3 regions of the Anaerobacillus sp. ABR4_321 genome follow, and region 2 is predicted to be linked to each of the others. Evidence: a T-box and tRNA genes for the amino acid it is inferred to sense, from the RefSeq annotation. Region 2 holds a T-box; the other regions hold tRNA genes.

Region 1 (7,168 bases), 570 kb from region 2:
ATACAAAGCATGACGATTTATCCTATCTCTCATTTATTTGAAAAGAAAACCGACATCGAGTAAAGCGCACCAATACAGGAAAGCGTTATGGCTTTAATAGATACTCTTGAAAGGTTTGTGAAAAAGATTTACGTTTAAGCTGGTTGACTAACAAAAATTGGAGGGATTTGCGTGCAGGAACAAACGTTGAATAGTAGCCAGCAGGATACCGTAGATTTTTTCCCGGTGCATGATGTCGATTATCTTGAACTTTATGTTGGTAATGCAAAGCAATCAGCTCATTACTTTTGTAAGGCATTCGGTTTTAAGCCAGTCGCTTACTCTGGACTAGAAACAGGTGATCGCGAGAAAGTATCCTATGTGCTTCAACAGAATAATATTCGACTCGTTCTAACAGGTGCTCTTTCAAATGATCATCCAATCGCAGATTTTGTCAAACTTCATGGAGACGGCGTTAAGGACATTGCTCTTACTGTGGAAAATGTTGAAAAGGCTTACAAAGAAGCTGCAGAGCGTGGAGCGATCGAACTTAGCCCTCCGAAAGAATACAACGATGAGTTTGGAACAGTAAAAAAAGCTGTCATCGGTACATATGGTGACACGATTCATACATTAGTCGAACGAAAAGAGTATGAGGGCGTGTTTTTACCAGGATTCAAACAGTTCGAAGGTGATATTCCATCACAGACGACAGGACTTCTCGGTATCGACCATTGCGTAGGGAACGTGGAGTCGATGGAGGAATGGGTTTCCTACTATGAAAATGTGATGGGCTTTAAACAAATGATTCACTTTGACGATGAAGACATCAGTACGGAATATTCCGCTTTAATGTCCAAGGTTATGCATAACGGTGGTCGAATTAAATTCCCGATCAATGAACCTGCAGAGGGAAAGAAAAAGTCACAGATTCAGGAATACTTAGATTACTATAATGGCCCTGGTGTGCAGCATATCGCTGTTTTGACGAACGACATCGTAACAACAGTAGCGAAATTACGAGATGCAGGTGTAGAGTTTCTAGAAGCTCCTGATAATTACTATGATGTGTTAACGGAGCGAGTTGGTGAGATCGATGAAGAAATCGACAAGCTTCGTGAATTGAAAATATTGGTAGACCGAGACGATGAAGGCTATCTTCTCCAAATTTTCACGAAACCTGTCGTCGACCGTCCAACGCTATTTATTGAAATCATTCAGCGTAAAGGTGCAAAAGGATTCGGTGAAGGGAACTTTAAGGCGCTTTTCCAGGCGATTGAACGTGAACAAGAACGAAGAGGCAACTTATAAAAAACGAGAAAATGGTAGAAAAGGAGTTGCCAGTATGAAAGTTCAACCAGATACACTTGCATGGAAAGATGCATACAAATTACTGATCGGTTCCGTTCTTCCTCGCCCCATCGCCTTTGTCTCTAGTATCGATCGTAACGGCAGAGAAAACCTTGCACCATTTAGTTTTTTCACTGGAATATGTGCGGATCCTATGATGGTTTGCTTTGCACCGATGCGAAAAGCGGGTGAAGGTGATAAGAAAGACACCCTGCTGAATATAGAAGAAACGAAGGAATTTGTGATCAACATCGTAGGAGAAAAGATCGTTGAGCAAATGAATGAGTGTGCGACACCTTTCGATCGTGAAACAGATGAGTTTGTTGAAGCTGGTCTAACAAAAATTGAAAGTGAGTGCATTACCCCGCCAAGGGTGAAAGAGAGCGATGTGCAGCTTGAATGTGTACTCGATCAGATCGTTGAATTTGGGGACCGTGAAGGGGCAGGCAGTCTCGTGATCGGGAAAGTCGTGATGGTCCATGTTCGGGATGAGTTATATGAAGATGGCAAGATCAAGACAGAACTTTTGAAGCCTGTTGGAAGACTTGCAGGGCAGGAGTACACTCGAGCTACAAGCGATACATTTACACTCAAAAGGAAAACAACGGCTGAAGGAAAGAGCTGAGGACATTGAAATTCGTCACGTATGAGTTGCAAGGTGAAGAGCATGCAGGGGTTTTAAAGGGAGAAAAGGTGTATAACGTCCATCAAGCTTCTAACGGCAAGGTGCCAGATGACCTTTTAGAAATTGTTAAAGGAGATTATGCACTTGATCGTTTAGAATTAAATGATGGGCACGACCTGTCCCATGTGAAGCTGAAAGCACCTCTTCCTTGCCCTGCTAGTATAAGAGACTTTTATGCGTTTGAAGAACATGTCATTACGGCTAGACGCAAAAGAGAACTTGATGTGGTGCCTGAATGGTACGAGATTCCCGTCTTCTACTTTACAAATCATCATGCTGTAAAAGGTCCAGATGAGGTTATTGCCTCACCAAAAGACTGTGAAAAACTAGACTATGAACTAGAAATAGCTTGTGTCATAGGGAAAAAAGGTAGAAATATAAAAGCGAGTGAAGCAAGCGACTATCTATTCGGCTACATGATCATGAACGATTGGAGTGCGCGGGACATACAAGCGAAAGAGATGAAAGTAGGGCTCGGGCCAGCAAAAGGGAAGGATTTTGCAACTTCTTTCGGACCATATCTTGTTACGCCGGATGAATTATTGCTGCATGGGGAACTCGACCTTAAGATGGAAGCTTATGTGAACGGTGAACGTTATTCCGTGGGAAATGTGAAAGACATGTACTATTCATTTGGGGAATTGATCGAACGAGCGTCGAAAGATGTCACGCTGTATCCAGGGGAAGTAATCGGATCGGGTACCGTGGGCAGCGGATGTATCCTTGAGCAAACCGGACGTGATTGGTTGAAGGCTGGTGATCGAGTGGAACTCTCTATTACTCATCTCGGCAGCCTGATCAATGTTGTTGGAGAGGAGGAATAAGAGTGGCTTTTTACCAGAAGATGGGGGAGGTCCCTCATAAGAGACACACGATGTTTAAGAAAGAGGATGGATCCCTTTATAGAGAACAGGTGATGGGGACAAAAGGATTCTCAGGCATTCAGTCCATCCTCTACCACCATCATTTTCCTACAGCAGTAAAGGAAGCGAATTATTTAAAAGATGCTTTACCAGAGTATGAGAAGCAGGATGCATTGAGGCATCGTCATTTCCGTACAGCAGCATACGACAAAAAGGGGGATGCTGTTGTCGATAGGTGTTATTTCCTGGGGAATGAGGATGTTTTGATCGGAGTTGTGAATCCTGCAGAATCGATGAATTACTTTTACCGCAACAGTGATGGAGATGAGCTTTTCTTCGTTCATCATGGTACTGGTAAGATTGAAACGATGTTTGGTGAGATCACCTATGAGCCGGGCGATTATGTGTTGATTCCCATCGGCACGATTTATCGCGTCTTTCCGAACGACGAGAACCGCTGGTTAGTAATCGAGGCAACGAGCGCCATCACAACCCCTAGACGCTACCGGAATGAATACGGTCAGTTGATGGAACACAGCCCTTTCTGCGAGAGAGATATCAATGGGCCTGAGCGCCTGAATACGTATGATGAGAAGGGTGAGTTTGAGGTCGTTACAAAAGCACGTGGCAGCTTGCATCGACATGTGTTCGACCATCATCCATTGGATGTTGTTGGGTGGGATGGCTACCTTTTTCCGTGGAAGTTCAATATCCGTGACTTTGAACCGATAACGGGTCGTATTCATCAGCCGCCACCGGTTCACCAAACGTTCGAAGGACATAACTTCGTTGTATGTTCATTCGTGCCAAGATTATATGACTATCATCCAGAGTCGATACCAGCACCTTACTTTCATAGTAACGTCGACAGTGATGAAGTGCTTTATTATGTAGAGGGAAACTTTATGAGTCGTAAAGGGATCGAAGAGGCTTCGATCACCTTGCATCCATCTGGTATTCCTCATGGCCCGCATCCAGGTAAGATCGAAGGAAGCATCGGCAAAAAAGAAACGCTCGAGCTTGCTGTCATGATCGACACGTTCCGACCGCTCAAGACGATTGACAAAGCGAAGGATTATGAAGATCAAGCTTACATGAAAAGCTGGGTTACCGAGTAAACGATCAATTGGGGGAAACGAACGGAAGGCGCGGCTAGAATAATAGCCGCGCTATTACTTTTCATACATTCCCTTTTATTGTATAATAAAATCCATTCGGCCCCGTAGCTCAGGGGATAGAGCAACGGTTTCCTAAACCGCAGGTCGGAGGTTCGATTCCTCTCGGGGCCGCCATTCTTTTAATAACATACATAGATCTAGTAACACTCGAACAAAAATTTGTTCGGGTGTTTTTTTATACCCAGAGTTCAAAAAAACAGGCTTGTTCAACTAGGGACAAGGATGGAATTTAAGAGCACATATAGGCCTATCCACCACGACATGTACCCTTTCTATGCATAAACCTATAGGAAGTGAATATTAAGGAGGAAGAATAGTGTCATTTCCGAACGAAAATCAATATACATCCGTGCCTTTGGGATCAGGTTTTTATTTTGATGTGTTCAATGATGAATCTCCGGCAGCAGTAGATTTAGTCGGTGATACATCAAACCCATCGTTCGCCATCGCGTATGATGATACAAATGTCTACTTTCGTTTACGTTTAAACGATGACCCGCGTAATAATAAGAAAACAGGCTTTCAAAATTTTTCATGGGGTGTTTTATTCAATACTGGAGGACCGCCGGGAACGTACCAATGGCTTTTAGCTGTAGATGGGCTAAGTGGGGAGCTCGTTCTCATTGAAAACACAAACCAAGAAGTCAACTCATGGAATGATCCGGCTGAAGGAACCGATGGCAGAGGGAAACCAAATTACTCGCAGCCGATCATAAACTTCGATATTGCGAGGGTTACGCCAGCTGACACAACGTTTGGTGGGAATAACAACGTCTTTCTGGACTTTTTTATACCAGCCAACATTTTATTCGATTTTCTAAACATAACTGAAAACACACCACTGCAGCTTATATCGTTCACCTCGACGAATGCGAATAACTACAATAAGGACTCTTTGAGGATTTCTGAAGGTTTTCAGTTCACCGATGCTTTTTCTGATCCGATCTCAGTAGAGGATACTAACGTAAAAGCAAAACTAGATCTTCAAAAAATACTAGTGAGTGGTCCTACTACAGTCGGGGCAGGAGATGAAGCAGTCTATACTGCTAGATTAGTTGTAGAAAACACAGGCCAAAGCAAAGCGAAAACTGTTAAATTGCAAGATGTGATCGAGTTTGATTTAGTGAGTGGATTTTCAATCATTAGCAGCTCTACAGGTAATGCGTTTTATAATGAGAACACAAATACCCTGGGGTGGGAAATTGGAATTTTACCGCCTGGAGAAACGGCAGTTCTCGAATTTGAAGTGAGTGGATTCTTCACGACGGATGGAGAACGTGTTCTTGAAAGAGCAAGAGCGATAGGGACGGATGGTAACACTGGTGCGAGGATATCATCCGATACGGTTACGACGGTTATTACTGTAACTAGTAATGGAGGAGTTACCGGGATCGTTAAAAACCACACAACGGGTCTTCCTTTAGCGGATGTTGTCGTGGAACTAAAAGATGGCGCAACAACGATTGCTGTAACGACAACGAATGACAGAGGAGAGTATTCGCTTACTGAGATAGCGCCTGGGTCATACACGATTGAATATTCTAAGCCCAATTTCATTACAAATATCCAGACGGTGGTAGTCAGTTCAGGAGCGATCACAAGGAAAGATGTTTTTCTAACGGAGCTCCAAGGAGCCGTAGAAGGAACTGTTACAAATGGAAGTGGCGGGGCAATTGCGAATGCTACTGTTTTACTCGTCGATTCTGCTGGAAACGTCATCGATGAAGGTACCACGAATGCGAGCGGGGAATATAACTTCCCATCGGTAAAGACAGGATCTTACACAGTTGTTGTCAGCGCGTCAGGGTTTCAGTCGGCTGAACAAGGCGTAATGGTAAAGGGGGGTCAAACGTCGACTGCAAACTTTGTCCTTGAACCGAATCCAGGAACGGTACAAGGCACTGTAACAAATGAAGCAGGTGACCCACTGAGCGGTGCGTTAGTGGAGGTATTGAATCCTGCCGGAACGACAATCGCTAGAGTGTCGACTGATGCTTCTGGTAATTATGTTATCGATGATTTAGCTCCAGGGGATTATCAATTACGAGTAAGTAAAGATCTTTATCGAACATCCGTTGTTGGGTTTAATCTTGATGCTGGAGAAACAAAGAACGTGAACGTAGAGCTAATTGCAAACCCCGGGGCACTGGAGGGAGTTGTGACTGACTCTGCAACATCTGATCCGCTTCCTGGTACAACCGTTCAAGTTGTTGACGCTCGCGGCGTTACAGTAGCATCCACTATTACTGCTGTTGATGGCTCATATAGCTTTTCTAACCTTGCTCCGGGACAATACAGTGTGACGTTTATAAGCGATGGTTACGGATCGAAGACTGTTGGAACAAAAATACGTTCAAACGAAACAACACAACTTAACGTAAGTCTCGATCAACTAGTAGGGGGAATTGCAGGTCAGGTAACAGATAACGATGGGAATGTCCTGACAGGAGCAATAGTCGAAGCATTCTTCAACAATGTTCACGTTGCAACTGTTACAACGGATAACAATGGTTTGTATGAAATCAATAATCTTAGTCCAGGATTTTATACGATCACTGTCTCCAAGGTGGGATATTCTACGGAAACGGTTGGTGCATCTGTTGTTGAGAATGAAGTGACTCGGGCAAATGCAACTCTTATTCCTAATCCAGGAACGCTAGGAGGGACTGTGCTATCTAGCGGTGACCCGATTTCTGGAGCTGTCATCACCGTTCGCGATGATCGCACGGAAGCTATTATTACGCAAGTCATCACAGATGATCAGGGCAGATATACGGCACTTGGATTGGCACCAGGACCTTACACGATTATTGCGTCAGCTGAAGACTTTCAAAGTCAATTTAAAGGTGCGACGATCGTTTCAGACCAAACGACTACTGTAAACTTCTCATTAGAGCCAAATCCTTCAAGTGTTTCAGGCACAATCATAAACGGAGATACTGGCCTTCCAATCACTGGTTCTATGATTGAAGTGCAGATTTTTGATGCAGCTGGAACGTTAGTAACAACTGCATTTACGAATCTTAATGGAGAATACGAAGTAACGGATCTTCCACCAGGAATTTATAACATTACTGCGCATGCAGCTGATTTTCAATCGAACTCAGCTACTG
Region 2 (7,168 bases):
TCCTGATCCACAGCTTGGGGACGAATATCGTTCGGTGTCTTCAGAGTGGTCGGGGTTAATCGGGTCTACATATGAATTTCTTCCGTATAATACGTGGATTCCTCTTATCCCGATCCTTTTCTTTGTCGTTGTCATTCTTTCAGTTAACATCACCCTCGAAGGCTATAAGCAATCTCAAAATGGTCAGGTAGGGAAGAGGCGTAAACGGAGAAAAGAAGTTCATTCAACAACAGAAGAGAAGAACGTGTCAGCTGGGTCATTTTATTTTATCAACCATGAAGAAAGTGAGTACGAAGATCAAAAAGCAGTGAACAGATAGACAAAAGCACAACCGCGGAGGTTGTGCTTTTTGGCATTTTTATTCATTTGGTTGAAGCCAGTTAATGCGAGTGTCATCTCTTCCTTTTGTACCTTTTAATAAAATCGCACTATTCTCTCCACCTAAATAATTTTGTATGGCGTATTCGTTCTCTGCCGTAATGATAATATCAACAGAATAGTATTTCCAAAGATCACCGAGGCCGTTATATTCCTCAATATAAAGGTGTGAAAGTAACGTAAGATAGCTGTTAGCTGCTTCTTTCATTTTCTCTTCCGTCATGGAGTCAGGGACCATCAATTCAAGGTGAAGCGTGCTCCCTTTTGCGAAATAAGTAACATCCATAATATCCGTGTCTCGCTTTGCTATTTCTGTTGACCGCTTCATATAAGCGGCACTAATATATGGGGAGTCAATGTTTTCCTCTGCACTGTTGCTTTCAGGGAACCACATGTCGGTTCCTGTTAATTGAATGGTAGTCGTAATGAGTAAGAGCAGGCAGGCTACTAACCCTACCCATTCAAGAACCATACTTTTCTTCCTTGGACGTCTTGAGTAATGTTCGATGAGTATATTGTCGAGCATTTTTTCTTTTTTTGCTTCAGTAAAATGTTGCTTCTGAAACATGACGTTCTTTACCTTTTTCTTCATATCATTTGTTTCCATAAAGTTGTTCACTCACTTTCTCCACCGAGTCTTGTTTCAAGCAGGCGTCGGGCCCGATGCAGACGAGATTTAACCGTTGCTTCTTTTGTATCTAGAAGATCACTGATTTCTTTGATCGATAAATCTTCATGATAAAAAAGAATAAACGATTCACGGTATTTAATGGGAAGCTTTAAAATTTCGTTGCGCAACTTCAAAGCTTCTTCGTTTTTCACGATTAGTAATTCAGGAGAAGAATCATGAGATTTTATTAACTTCAACATTGTGCTCGGAACGATATGTTTAAAGGACCAGCTACGAACGTAATCATGGCAACGATTTACCGCAATGCGGTATAGCCAGTTTTTTAAGGAAGCTTCTCCACGATATGTGTCAATTTTTAGAAAGCATGTTAAAAATACTTCCTGTACAATGTCCTCAGCTTTGCCCCAATCTTTCACATATGTATAAGAAAGTCGAAGGATCGACTCACCAAATTGTGACATCAACTGTTCGATTAACTGCGTTTTCTCGACAGTGTTATAGGAGGTAATATCACTTTTCTTTATTAAGTTAAGGTCGATTTTTCTCATGTTATCAGCCCTTTAAAAGTCCTTTTTCTTATAAAGACGGTCGCCCCTACATAAAGTTGCAGGTATCTTTAATTTATTTCATTTGCGTGCCCCTTTTTCCTTTTTCTTTTCGATATATAGTAGGAAGTAAATTTATTTATGGGGAGTGAAAGATGATGATCATCATCGATGCTGGTCATGGAGGTACGGATCCAGGTGCATGTGCAGGAGGGATAAGGGAAAAGGATTGGACGTTAGAAGTGTCGTTGCATCAGCAATCGTTTTTAAATAATCTTGGCATTCAAACGGTGCTGACTAGAACCTCCGATAAAGGGTTGACGCCTATAGAGCGAACGAATCTCGTCAAACGGTGTGGTGGGTCAATTTGTATTAGTAATCATTTTAACGCGGGTGGAGGGAAAGGAGCTGAAGTGATCCATTCAATTTATTCAGACGGTAAGCTTGCAAAAGCAGCAGGACATGCTCTTACGTCAGCGGGAATGCCTCTCAGGCGAGTGTTCTCGCGAAAAGGAAGAGACGATCGTGATTATTACTTTATGCATCGCCTCACTGGATCAGTTGAAACGCTCATTGTAGAATATGGCTTTTTGGATTCAACTGAGGACATGGCGAAACTACGTGCGCTTCGATTGAAACTTGCAGAGTCTGTTGCGCTTGCCGTTGTTAAAAAGACGCAGTCGGTCTATGTTGTACAAGCTGGTGCATATCAAGAGAAGAAACGAGCACTAACACTTTGTACTGAATTAAGAGAAAAAGGGTATGATGCGATTATAAAAGAAGAGCGATAATCGTCAATAAAAAATGAGTCATGCTGCTGCATGACTCATTTGTTGTTCTTATTTTAATAAATCTGGATTTTCACTTTTCGCTCGCTTTACTTTAGGCTTTCGAACGCCACCTGCGATGTCCGCTTTTTTAAAGTCCTTTGCATATGCAACTTCCTGTGCATCACTTAATTGAAAACCTTTTTCGTGAATCGGTTGATATTGAGAGTTCTTAGCCATGATGCTATTCCTCCTTGTAGTAAATATCGGCTTATATTAAATCGATACCCTGGTAGAAAATGAGTTAAACATACATGTTCTATTTTGTTATCGCACACGATTTTGTGGTAACTTAATGATAAGCGTATGTCGTTTTTACTATTGGAGGAATTATGGAACGAAAAAAATTAACGAATCTCATAATAGGAAGTTTCATTGTGATCGTGGGAGCTCTTTTGTTAGGGAAGTATACGTATGTTCATGAAGAGCACATCGAACGAGGCGAAATCGTTAGTAAGGAAAGTCATCACCACGAGTACTATGTCTTTGTACAGCCCGAGGGTGAAGGTGATGCCAAAAAGCTTGTTGTAGAAGATGAGATGACTTGGAATTTAGTAGTCGAAGGTGAACTTTACAACGTTGCTTATGCATGGCATGGTTCAAAGGAACCTGTCATTGAAGAAATGGAAAAAGTAGAACGAGAGTAATATTCTCGTTCTACTTTTTTGTATACCGATTGTTCAATAGTTGTATGGTGAAAATAAGTTGAACAAACGAGATATATGCAAAAAGACTCAGATGAACAGTCAGGTTTGCTGTCCATTTGTATCATTTTCATTGATGTTTTGATAGGTTTTGTCGAATGTATGTACTCTTGTTGTTTAAGTAATGTATAATAAAGGTACTAAATTGGAAGGTGGTTCTTACGATGACGATAAGAAACACTCAGAAGGAGAAGCTCGCTGTAGATCGGTGTATGAAACATTTAGAAGTCGTCAACGTTGAACCTAAAGTAAGACAGCTTATTTACATGTACATGACCTCTATTTATCGGGAAGCTTATAAAGAAGGTTTGGCCGATGGAGAACGTCAAGAACAACCTCAGGAACAGCACTCAGGCTAATGTGCCAAAAAAATGGTTTGATTTTTTGTGTGATTTAGCTATACTGATTAGTAATATAACAACGTCTATGCGAAAGAGAGTAGTGTTTGTGAAGGGAAAAGCGATCCGGGGATGGTGTGAGCCTGGAGCCTAGGCAAGCATGAACCGGACTTTCAAGATACTGTTCTGAACGATTAGTAGGAATGGTCGGTTTCCCCGTTATGGAATAAAGTTGGCACTGGTTGTAACCAGGCAATAAGAGTGGTACCGCGGATTACTCCGTCTCTAATCAATGATTAGAGGCGGAGTTTTTTGTATATTATGAAGGAGGATTTCTAATTGAACTATAAAGACATATTTGCAAATGAGCTTTATCATGTGATTGAACATAAAGTAGCGTACGAGACCATTCTCAACCGAATCGAAAAACCAAGTCAAGAAAGCTATGGAGATTTTGCCTTTCCGTGTTTTGATCTCGCTAAAATCATGAGACGTTCTCCTCAACAAATCGCATCAGAGTTAGCGCCCAAATTAGAACATCCTGCTTTTGAAAGATGTGAGTCTGTAGGGGCCTATCTTAATGTGTATTTGAAAAAGAGACAGGCTTCATCAGAAATCATAAGTGACGTGTTAGAGAGTGGATATGAATTTGGAAAAAGCAATCATGGCAACAATGGAAAGGTTCCAATCGACATGTCTTCTCCTAATATAGCGAAGCCCTTTTCAATGGGGCACTTACGCTCAACTGTTATTGGAAATTCACTAGCTCTATTACTTGAAAAAATAGGCTACGAGCCTATCCGAATCAATCACCTGGGAGATTGGGGAACTCAGTTCGGTAAGCTGATCGCAGCTTACTTGAAATGGGGTGACGAAGAAAAGGTTCGTCAGAATACGATTAAAGAACTTCTCGCTCTATACATTAAGTTTCACGAAGAAGCTGAGAAAGACGCCAATCTTGAAGATGAAGGAAGAAGATGGTTTAAGCGCTTAGAAGATGGAGATAAGCAGGCCGTTAAGCTATGGGAGTGGTTTAGAGAAGAATCACTAAAAGAGTTTAATCGTATCTATGAATTGATGGATATTTCCTTCGACTCAACAAACGGGGAAGCATTTTACAACGATAAGATGGATCGCGTTGTTCAGCTTCTATCTGACAAAGAGTTACTCAAAGAGTCAGAAGGTGCGCTAGTTGTAGAGATGGACGACGACAACCTTCCTCCATGTTTGATTAAGAAAAAAGATGGAGCAACGTTATATGCTACCCGTGATTTAGCAGCAGCGTTATACCGCTACGAAACATATGGATTCAGTCAATCTTTATACGTAGTAGGGAATGAACAAAGCTTGCACTTTAAACAACTGATCGAAGTATTGAAGAAGCTAGACTTTGATTTCGCAGAAAACATGCATCATATCTCATTCGGTATGATGTTGAAGGATGGCAAAAAAATGTCTACGCGTAAAGGGAAAGTCGTTCTCCTAGAAGAAGTGCTTGAAGAGGCAATTCAGCTTGCGAAAGTTAATATTGAAACGAAAAATCCTTCGTTATTAAATAAAGATGTTATTGCAAAACAAGTTGGTGTAGGAGCTGTACTGTTCCACGATTTGAAGAATGACCGTCGAAACGACATCGATTTCTCTCTCGAAAGCATGTTGAGAGTCGAAGGAGAGACAGGTCCGTACGTGCAATATACGAATGCAAGGGCATGTTCGATCTTAAGAAAGGGACAATACACTAAGGGTGATGTCTCTGGAGTGGAGGATGAGAAGGCATGGCCAATCGTTATGTTACTCAATGCTTTTCCTGAAACGGTTCAAAGAGCAGCAAGTGATTTTGACCCATCGATCGTTGCTAAATACTTGATCGACCTCTCTCGCTCTTTCAATAAATATTATAGCCATGTAAGAATACTTGATGAAGAAAATATGAAACAAGGTAGACTGGACTTAGTGGCATCCGTTTCGATCGTGTTAACAGAAGGTCTTCGATTACTCGGAATTCATGCGCCACAAGAAATGTAATAACATGGTTCAGGCTGTTTGCAAAGCCTGAAGAGGTTTCCAAATTCCTGCGGTATAGGGACTATGATATTTTAGGTTTTCAATAATAATAAAAACGCAGACCCATTAAGTGGATCTGCGTTTTTTTAATAGCCCGTGTAATCCGTATCCTCAACTGTTCCATCAAACATATTTTGTTCATATTCATCGATCGTCTCTTCGTATCGTTCATGAGATTCATTCGGCATAACACCAGTCGGTTTCCCATCGATATCAGATGTAAGAAACGTCTCGATCTCTTCAACATACCCATATGGTTCGTCTGCTTCGACATACATATTGTCGTAGTCTTTTTTTGGATCGATGAAATCTGAAGGGGTATCTGATGTTCCATAACTCGCTGCACGTTGCCAGGAATCTTCAGAGTCAAAGAAATTCGCATCACGGTTATCGTTATCGTATCTTCCAAACGGATTTGCAGACTCTTCTGCAGGTCTATTGTGGGAAGTTTGATCAGATGGAGAATGGTCGACGCAAGTTGTTGCTGTTGGCATGGCGAGTAGCCGTTCAGTAGCAATTTCTTTTCCACATTCCTGACAAACACCATATTTACCTTGGTTGATTCTTTGTAAGGCAAGGTTTAGCTCTGCTTTTTCTTGTTTTAAGTGTTCATCTAAAGACAAATCTTTTTCACGTTCGAATAACTCAGTTCCAGTATCACCAGGGTGGTTATCGTAATTTGATAGTTCACCGGTGGATTCTTGAACAAAGGCCTGCGATAGACCAAAATCGTCTTGTTCAGTTCTTTCTTGTTCTTCAATTTCTGCTAATCGATTCTTTATCATTTCTTTAAATGAACGAAGCTGATTGGTTGTCAGCATAAATACAGCCTCCTTATTTTTATGGATAGTTGTAGTATGTAGCAAAGCTTCACATGCTACTTCTGAAAATAATTCCATGAATAAAGAATGAATCCCAGTTATTTGGAAAAAAATAGGGAGGTGACAAAGCTGTGGAGAAACTGGTGATCAGATGAAAAGGAAGTTTTATCCTATTGAGGTTTTACTTTGGAGTATCGCGTTTCCAGGGTTTGGACAAATTTTAAATCGTGCTTATATTCGCGGCGGATTTTTTATCCTTCTCGAATTTTTAATCAATGTAAACTCGAACCTTAACTTGAACATTCTGTATAGCTTTCAAGGCAAGTCAAGCCTTGCAGTCGATGTAACGAACTATCAATGGGCGATGTTTTATCCATGTATCTACTTGTTTGCGATTTTTGAAAGCTATGTGATGGCATATCAGCGTCTTAGCATGCGTATTCCTACATACGTAAGTATTCCGTTTGTTTCAGGGGCATATTTTTCAACGATCGGAGTCATTTACTCGAATGTTATACCGATTCCACCCACATTCACTCCGATACTCGGAATTGTGATAGGTGTTGGAATAGGACTTGTGTGTCGAAAGTTCTTATTAAGAAGATTACCGAATTAAAAAACAGGCAGTGAGAATTTTTCCTCACTGCCTGTTTTAGTTAAATTTCACTCATTCGAAAATCTGCGGATTGTAGTTCTTCTGCATCTTTTTCTCGTTCTCTTCGTGCCCATTGGAAGAAGATGTAGCCTAGTGCAGAACCATATGAGATTTCTTGAATAATTTTCATGATGATTCCACCTAATTGCTGGTCTTCTAAGATTCCGAGTGGTTTAAATTGAGCAAAAAGTTCAGGAGGTACAGT
Region 3 (7,168 bases), 1.8 Mb from region 2:
GTGAACAAGTAGATGACAGTAATGCAGAAGCTCCAGATACGTCTGAATCTACAGAGGGAGATTCTGAAGCATCGGCAAATATGTCGACTCGTGAACTATACTTGTTAGATTCGAATGGGATGGTCGTTCCGCAAACGGTTCAACTTCCTGCGGTTGAAGGAGCTGCAAAACAGGCATTGGAATACTTAGTGATCGATGGACCGATTACAGAAATGCTGCCAAACGGGTTTCAAGCAGTTTTGCCAGCAGGAACGGTTGTGAATGGAATCAATCAGGTCGATGATACGCTCGTAGTGGACTTTTCAGAAGAATTCAAGGACTATTCTGCTGCATATGAAAAGCAAATATTAGAAGCTGTTACGTGGACGCTTACTCAATTTGAAGGCGTCAAAAATGTTAAGATTCAAATAAACGGATTTGACCAAACAGAAATGCCTGTGAATGGAACGCCGATCGGTGAAAACGTAAGCAGAGCAGATGGAATTAATCATGAAATGGGCAACGTAGTCGATGTATCAAATAGTACTGCGGTTACGGTATACTTTATGGCTCAAAATGATGACTATACGTACTATGTACCAGTAACAAAGCGGATGGAAGGCGTTAAGAACGATGTGAATGGTGTGATTACAGGTCTCTTAGAGGGACCTCCTGTACACTCAGGATTATTTAGTCAGTTCTCAAAAGACTTAAAACTACTTGATTCAGTAAATAAGGATGGCTTGCTTACTCTTGATTTTAATGAAGCGATCTTAACAGGAGCTGAGGAGAAGGTATTGGAGCAGGAGCTTCTAAATAGCCTCGTTCTTTCTCTTACTGAAAATGCTGATGTCAAAGAAGTTGCCATTACAGTCGATGGACATGAAGAGGTCATAGACGATTCAGGAAACGTTGTCTCTGAACCGGTTACAAGGCCTGTAGAGGTTAACAAAGTAGGTTTTTAAAATAGAATATGATAGGATGAAAGGGCAGGAATACTGCCCTTTTTTATTTTGTAAATGAAAGAAAGGCACAGGTTCCACAGGCACCGATGAACAGGAGGAAGATTATGAGAGTCGATGGACGTGAACATAATGAAATACGAACTATACATATTGAGAAAGATTACGTTAAGCACCCTGAAGGTTCTGTATTAATCTCAGTTGGGGATACGAAAGTGATTTGTAATGCTTCAATTGAAGAAAGGGTTCCACCTTTTATGAGGGGGCAAGGAAAAGGCTGGGTAGCTGCAGAGTACGCGATGCTGCCGAGAGCTACGGAACAGCGAAATATTCGAGAGTCTAGTAAAGGTAAAGTGGGAGGACGCACGATGGAAATCCAGCGCCTCATCGGACGTGCCCTTCGTACTGTCATTGACCTTGAAGCACTAGGTGAACGGACGATCTGGATCGATTGTGACGTTATCCAGGCAGACGGTGGAACACGCACCGCATCGATCACTGGAGCATTTGTGGCGATGGCACTTGCTATAGAAAAAGCCCTAGCAAATAAACAGATCAAGAAGATGCCGATAACGGATTTTCTGGCTGCTACATCTGTAGGGATCAATAAAGACGGTGAGGCTATCCTTGACCTCTGTTATAAAGAAGATTCGACAGCCCAGGTAGATATGAACATTGTGATGACAGGGAAAAGTGAGTTTGTGGAAGTTCAGGGTACCGGGGAAGAAGCAACGTTTACCATGAACCAAATGAACGAAATGCTTTCACTCGCACAGTCAGGAATAGAAGAACTGATCATCAAACAAGCGGACGTAATCGGTGAGTTTTCGGAGAAAATCAAAGGAGGTACGAGTGAAAATGCGTAAGCTTCTTGTAGCCACGAAGAATAGCGGGAAAGTTAAAGAGTTTAAACGTCGCTTTGAAACGGAACAGTTACAAGTAATCTCACTCTTAGACATGGAAGAAGCACCGGATGTGGAAGAAACAGGTACTACTTTTGCCGAAAATGCCGTTTTAAAAGCTGAAACGATCATGCGTATGACGAATCAGATCGTGATTGCTGATGATTCTGGATTAGTCATCGACGCCTTAGATGGTGAACCTGGTGTTTATTCTGCAAGGTATGCAGGTCCAGAGAAAGATGATGAAGCTAACATTGATAAAGTGTTAACAGAATTAAAAGGCGTACCAGATGACAAGAGAACAGCTTCGTTTCAATGCGTGTTAGCTGTTGCGAGCCCTGGTAAAAAGACTGAAATCTTTTCAGGATCGTGTGAAGGTAGAATTGCTCATAAACGATCAGGTTATGAGGGCTTTGGCTACGACCCAATCTTTTTCGTTCCATCTTATCAAAAGACAATGGCTGAACTTTCCCCGGAAGAAAAAGATTCTATTTCACATAGAGGGGAAGCTCTTGATCGATTGGAAGAAGCATTTCAAGAACTACTATAAAATGAGGTGATAAAATATGAAGATACTCGTTGTAAGTGACAACCATAGCTCATCTGAAGAGCTCCAGAATCTCGTTCGGAGGCATCAAGAAGAAGTTGTATGTATGGTACATTGCGGTGATTCCGAGTTTGACTACGATGATTCCCGAATGACCTCTTTTCAGCTACGAGTTAGGGGAAATTGTGATTTTGATACACGATACCCTGAGAATGTTGCTGAGACAGTGGGCGGAAAAACAGTTTTTGCAACACATGGTCACTTGTACGGTGTTAAGATGAACTTGATGAATTTAGCTTATAAAGCAGAAGAGACGGGAGCGGACCTTGTTTGCTTCGGACATTCTCATGAAGCGACTGTTCATTTTGATTCAAATATTTTATTCCTTAACCCAGGAAGCATCAGCTTACCTAGAAAGCCAACGATAAAAACATACGCAATAGTAGAATGGGTACATGATGAAGTGCAGGTTGTTTTTTATGATCATCAAGGAGAACGGGTAGATGAACTTACAAAGACGTATAAGCTAAGTTCCTAGAACAATACTGTGAGAGTTTACTGTCAGATGATTGAGCAATTGGCCAAAATGCTTGCCCATCACTGACAGTAAAATCATCCAGTTTTTCTTAAGAATTGGTATTGACTTTATTATGTTACTTAGGTATATTTATATTTGTCGCTAGCCGGCAAACGATGTCCCAGTAGCTCAGCTGGATAGAGCAACAGCCTTCTAAGCTGTGGGTCGGGAGTTCGAATCTCTCCTGGGACGCCATATACATATTCTCAAAGTCTTTTATCTTTTAGATAGAAGGCTTTTTTTATTTGAAACCGTAGTTTGGAGAGCTCCCTGTTTTTAATACTCGTAGTTAGGGTACGTTAGTAATGACTGGAGGAAGAAAGCAAGGGAGTACTGTAACTTGAGTTTACTTCTTTATACTGATAAACTGTAAGCTAATCGTAGCTGCGCCTTTCCTGCTGAAAACTCTTTTAATAGAGAATATAAGAGAGTGGAGCGAATACGTCTATGGACAAAGAAAAACATGAAAGGAAAATCGTTTATTTTCCAAATGTGGCAGGCAAGCTTGCCGAAAAAGGAATGGCAGCCCTTAAAGAAAAGAAGATCGATCAGGCACATGAACATTTTCGTCAACTATTAGAGATAGATCCTGACCACCCACAGGGCCATTTTGGGTTAGTACTCAGTCTTGTAGAACTAGGAGAGTTGACAGAAGCCTCTGAACGTTGCGAAAAGATGATGCAACAGGGGATCGGAGATTATTACGACATTTTTCAAGTATACATATCGATACTGGTTCAGCTTGGAAAGTATCAAAAAGTAGTTACGATGATCGAAGCGGTTCTTCAAGAAAACCAGCTTCCGTCGAACATTGCGGAGTCGCTCTATCAGCTTTTACATTTTAGTAGAAAAATGACTGGCTACGACATCACTTCTGATGAACAGTATGAAGACGTTCCGGAAGAAGAAGCAGACATGTTGATAAGCTATCTCGAAAGTGAAAAGACGGAAAAACAATGGTTAGCGATTCAAAAACTGAGTAATATCAGCGAAGAGAAGGCTATACCTGCATATTTAGCATACATAAACGCAACAGGGAAAGACCCACTTCTAAAAAGTCTTGTTCTGCAAGTGTTAAGAGAAAAGAAACTAGATCAAGAAGTGACCATACATAAGTTTGGAAGAGAGATTTCTGTCAATCCGTCTGAGTTGACAGACATTTTTATTCAAGAATTTTCGTTAGATGTAAAGAAGAAATTATCTGATCATGTTGAACAGGAAAATCCAGTGCTGTTTGAAATGTGCATGCAGATCTGGTGGCACTATCTCTTTGCTATTTCTCCATTCGAAGCTGATCCAAAGAATAGTTCTGTTTGGGCTGCCGCAGTACATATCGTAGCTTCTGAAATAAATGGAGAAAGCTATACTCGTCAAGAAATCGGAAGTATTTATGGCGTTAAGCCTTCGGAGTTTGAGGTGCCAGCTGATCGAATCAAGCGAATCGAGAATCAACCCTTTTATCGACCATTCGATTAGAAATAGCTGGAAACAGATCCTTTTCACTTGCGAATCGAAGCAAAAATAGGTAAGCTGAACAATGGTAAAGGCAGTGTGAATCATACTGTATGTATTGAAAAGCACCTGCACTATGTTATAATAAAATGGTTGCAAACCCATATTTACTAGTAAAAGAGATCGTTTAAAAAAGCCTTCTGGCGCTTTTATACTCCAAAAAGCGTCATCTTTTTTTAAACGCTCGATTAGTGGAAATATATTTATTGTTGGAGGGAATGTGTAAATGACTGCAAATTGGGAAAAGCTTGAAGGTAATCAAGGCGTCCTTACAGTAGAAGTTGATGCTGGTGAGGTAAATACAGCACTAGACGAGGCGTTCAAAAAAGTTGTAAAACAGGTTAATGTACCTGGATTCCGTAAAGGAAAGGTACCTCGTTCACTATTTGAAAAGCGCTTTGGCGTAGAATCTCTTTATCAAGATGCTCTTGATATCATCCTTCCTAAAGCTTATTCAGAAGCTGTAGAAGAAGCTGGAATCGACCCTGTCGATCGCCCAGAAGTTGACATCGAGCAAATTGAAAAAGGTAAAAACCTTATCTTCAAAGCTACTGTTACAGTTAAGCCTGAAGTAAAGCTTGGCGAGTACAAAGGACTTGAAGTTGAAGAAGAAGACACTACAGTAACAGATGAAGATGTTGAAGCTGAGCTTAAAGGGCTTCAAGAAAAGCATGCTGAGCTAGTAGTCGTTGAAGATGGCGAGATCCAAGAGGGAGATACAGCAATCATCGATTTCGAAGGCTTCCTTGGCGAAGAACCATTTGAAGGCGGAAAAGGTGAAAACTACTCTCTAGAAGTAGGATCTAACACATTTATCCCTGGTTTCGAAGAGCAGCTAGTAGGTGAAAAAGCTGGAGCTGAGAAGGAAGTAAAAGTTACTTTCCCTGAAGAGTACCATGCTGAAAACCTTGCTGGACAAGAAGCTACTTTCAAAGTAAAAGTTCACGACATCAAGCGTAAAGAGCTTCCTGAGCTAGATGATGAGTTCGCTAAAGATGTTAACGAAGAAGTAGCATCTCTTGATGAGCTTAAAAAGACTACAAAAGAAAATCTTGAGAAGCAAAAAGCTGAAGATGCTGATATGAAGAAGAAAGATACGTTGATCGAAAAAGCAACTGAAAACAGCGAAATCGATCTTCCATCTGCAATGGTTGACTCTGAAGTTGATCGTATGCTTCAAGAATTTGAACAACGTCTACAGCAGCAGGGCATGAACCTTGAGATGTACTATCAGTTCTCTGGTCAAGATGAGAAAGCACTTCGTGAGCAAATGCAAGAGGATGGCGAAAAGCGTGTACGCACAAACCTTACTCTTGAAGCGATCGCTGATGCAGAAAACATCGAAGTTTCTGAGGAAGAAGTTAACGAAGAGCTTGCTAAGATGGCAGCTATGTATAACATGGAAGAAGAACAAATTCGTCAAATGCTAGCGATGCAAGGCGGCGACGCTGCACTTAAAGGTGACCTCCGCGTTCGTAAAGCAATCGATGTATTAGTAGACAACAGCAAAAAAGCTTAATAGATCATCATAGATAAACAAGGCGCATTATGCGCCTTGTTTATTACACAAATATGTTGTAATGAAAACATATATTTTAGATAAACATAGTAGTAGGACAATTACTCAATACATATTAAGTCTCCTAAGAGTCGTTTTGCTTCATAACCTTTTGCGTTATATGATACAATTTCAATACATAATCAGGGTTGAAAAACCATTGGTGAATGCCCGTTAGAATTGCTTATTAGTGATCAGCGTTTCTAAAGACGAAATAGCAGAGACCTTTGCAATTTCACTATTCGGATTTCATCGAGATCAACGGTTAGGGGTGATTTCATGTTTAAATTTAACGATGAAAAAGGGCAACTTAAATGTTCCTTCTGTGGTAAAACACAGGATCAAGTTCGAAAACTTGTTGCGGGTCCAGGTGTATATATTTGCGACGAATGTATTGAGCTATGTACTGAAATCGTAGAAGAAGAGCTTGGAACTGAAGAAGAGGTTGATTTTAAAGAGGTTCCAAAACCTCATGAAATCTGCCAAATTCTTGATGATTACGTAATTGGCCAGGAAAAAGCTAAGAAATCACTTTCTGTAGCTGTATACAACCACTATAAGCGTATCAACGCTACTTCAAAGTCTGATGAAGTAGAACTTTCTAAGAGTAACATTGCTCTGATCGGTCCTACTGGTAGTGGTAAAACACTTTTAGCACAGACTCTTGCGAGAATCTTGAATGTTCCATTCGCGATTGCTGATGCAACATCACTAACTGAAGCTGGTTATGTTGGGGAAGATGTTGAGAACATCTTGCTCAAACTAATTCAAGCTGCTGACTATGATGTTGAAAAAGCTGAAAAAGGGATCATCTATATCGATGAAATCGATAAAGTTGCTCGTAAGTCTGAGAACCCATCGATTACACGAGATGTATCTGGTGAAGGGGTACAGCAAGCACTACTTAAAATTCTTGAAGGAACAACTGCAAGTGTTCCTCCACAAGGTGGACGTAAGCATCCTCATCAAGAATTTATTCAAATCGACACAACGAACATTCTCTTTATTTGCGGAGGAGCGTTTGATGGCATCGAGCAAATCATCAAGCGTCGTCTCGGTAAGAAAGTAATTGGGTTTAGTGGTGAAGCTAAGCAAGATGACTTGAAGCCAGGTGAATACTTAAGCAAGGTA

Evidence for each region. A T-box is a leader RNA that pairs with one kind of tRNA and senses whether it is charged. The one in region 2 lies ahead of argS (arginine--tRNA ligase), so its partner is inferred to be a tRNA-Arg.
Region 1: it has a tRNA-Arg gene. The T-box ahead of argS (arginine--tRNA ligase) is inferred to sense a tRNA for this amino acid. The anticodon was not compared.
Region 3: it has a tRNA-Arg gene. The T-box ahead of argS (arginine--tRNA ligase) is inferred to sense a tRNA for this amino acid. The anticodon was not compared.

Annotation. Positions count from the first base shown of each region.
Region 1 covers NZ_JBSWTK010000001.1:641,946-649,113, reverse strand. The annotation lists gene ACXADT_RS03610 (cation:proton antiporter) at 1-63, shown strand, start outside; gene hppD (4-hydroxyphenylpyruvate dioxygenase) at 172-1,290, shown strand; gene ACXADT_RS03600 (flavin reductase family protein) at 1,325-1,954, shown strand; gene ACXADT_RS03595 (fumarylacetoacetate hydrolase family protein) at 1,960-2,838, shown strand; gene ACXADT_RS03590 (homogentisate 1,2-dioxygenase) at 2,859-3,995, shown strand; tRNA gene ACXADT_RS03585 (tRNA-Arg) at 4,094-4,169, shown strand; gene ACXADT_RS03580 (carboxypeptidase regulatory-like domain-containing protein) at 4,372-7,168, shown strand, end outside.
Region 2 covers NZ_JBSWTK010000001.1:72,704-79,871, reverse strand. The annotation lists gene ACXADT_RS00385 (ABC transporter permease) at 1-319, shown strand, start outside; gene ACXADT_RS00380 (hypothetical protein) at 359-997, opposite strand; gene ACXADT_RS00375 (sigma-70 family RNA polymerase sigma factor) at 994-1,557, opposite strand; gene ACXADT_RS00370 (N-acetylmuramoyl-L-alanine amidase) at 1,713-2,345, shown strand; gene ACXADT_RS00365 (YfhE family protein) at 2,394-2,561, opposite strand; gene ACXADT_RS00360 (hypothetical protein) at 2,714-3,028, shown strand; gene ACXADT_RS00355 (hypothetical protein) at 3,250-3,444, shown strand; T-box leader at 3,503-3,713, shown strand; gene argS (arginine--tRNA ligase) at 3,763-5,448, shown strand; gene ACXADT_RS00345 (TraR/DksA C4-type zinc finger protein) at 5,574-6,308, opposite strand; gene ACXADT_RS00340 (hypothetical protein) at 6,460-6,924, shown strand; gene ctaG (cytochrome c oxidase assembly factor CtaG) at 6,965-7,168, opposite strand, start outside.
Region 3 covers NZ_JBSWTK010000001.1:1,874,646-1,881,813, forward strand. The annotation lists gene ACXADT_RS09615 (GerMN domain-containing protein) at 1-944, shown strand, start outside; gene rph (ribonuclease PH) at 1,049-1,807, shown strand; gene ACXADT_RS09625 (XTP/dITP diphosphatase) at 1,800-2,393, shown strand; gene ACXADT_RS09630 (metallophosphoesterase) at 2,410-2,928, shown strand; tRNA gene ACXADT_RS09635 (tRNA-Arg) at 3,086-3,162, shown strand; gene ACXADT_RS09640 (tetratricopeptide repeat protein) at 3,415-4,443, shown strand; gene tig (trigger factor) at 4,706-5,998, shown strand; gene clpX (ATP-dependent protease ATP-binding subunit ClpX) at 6,317-7,168, shown strand, end outside.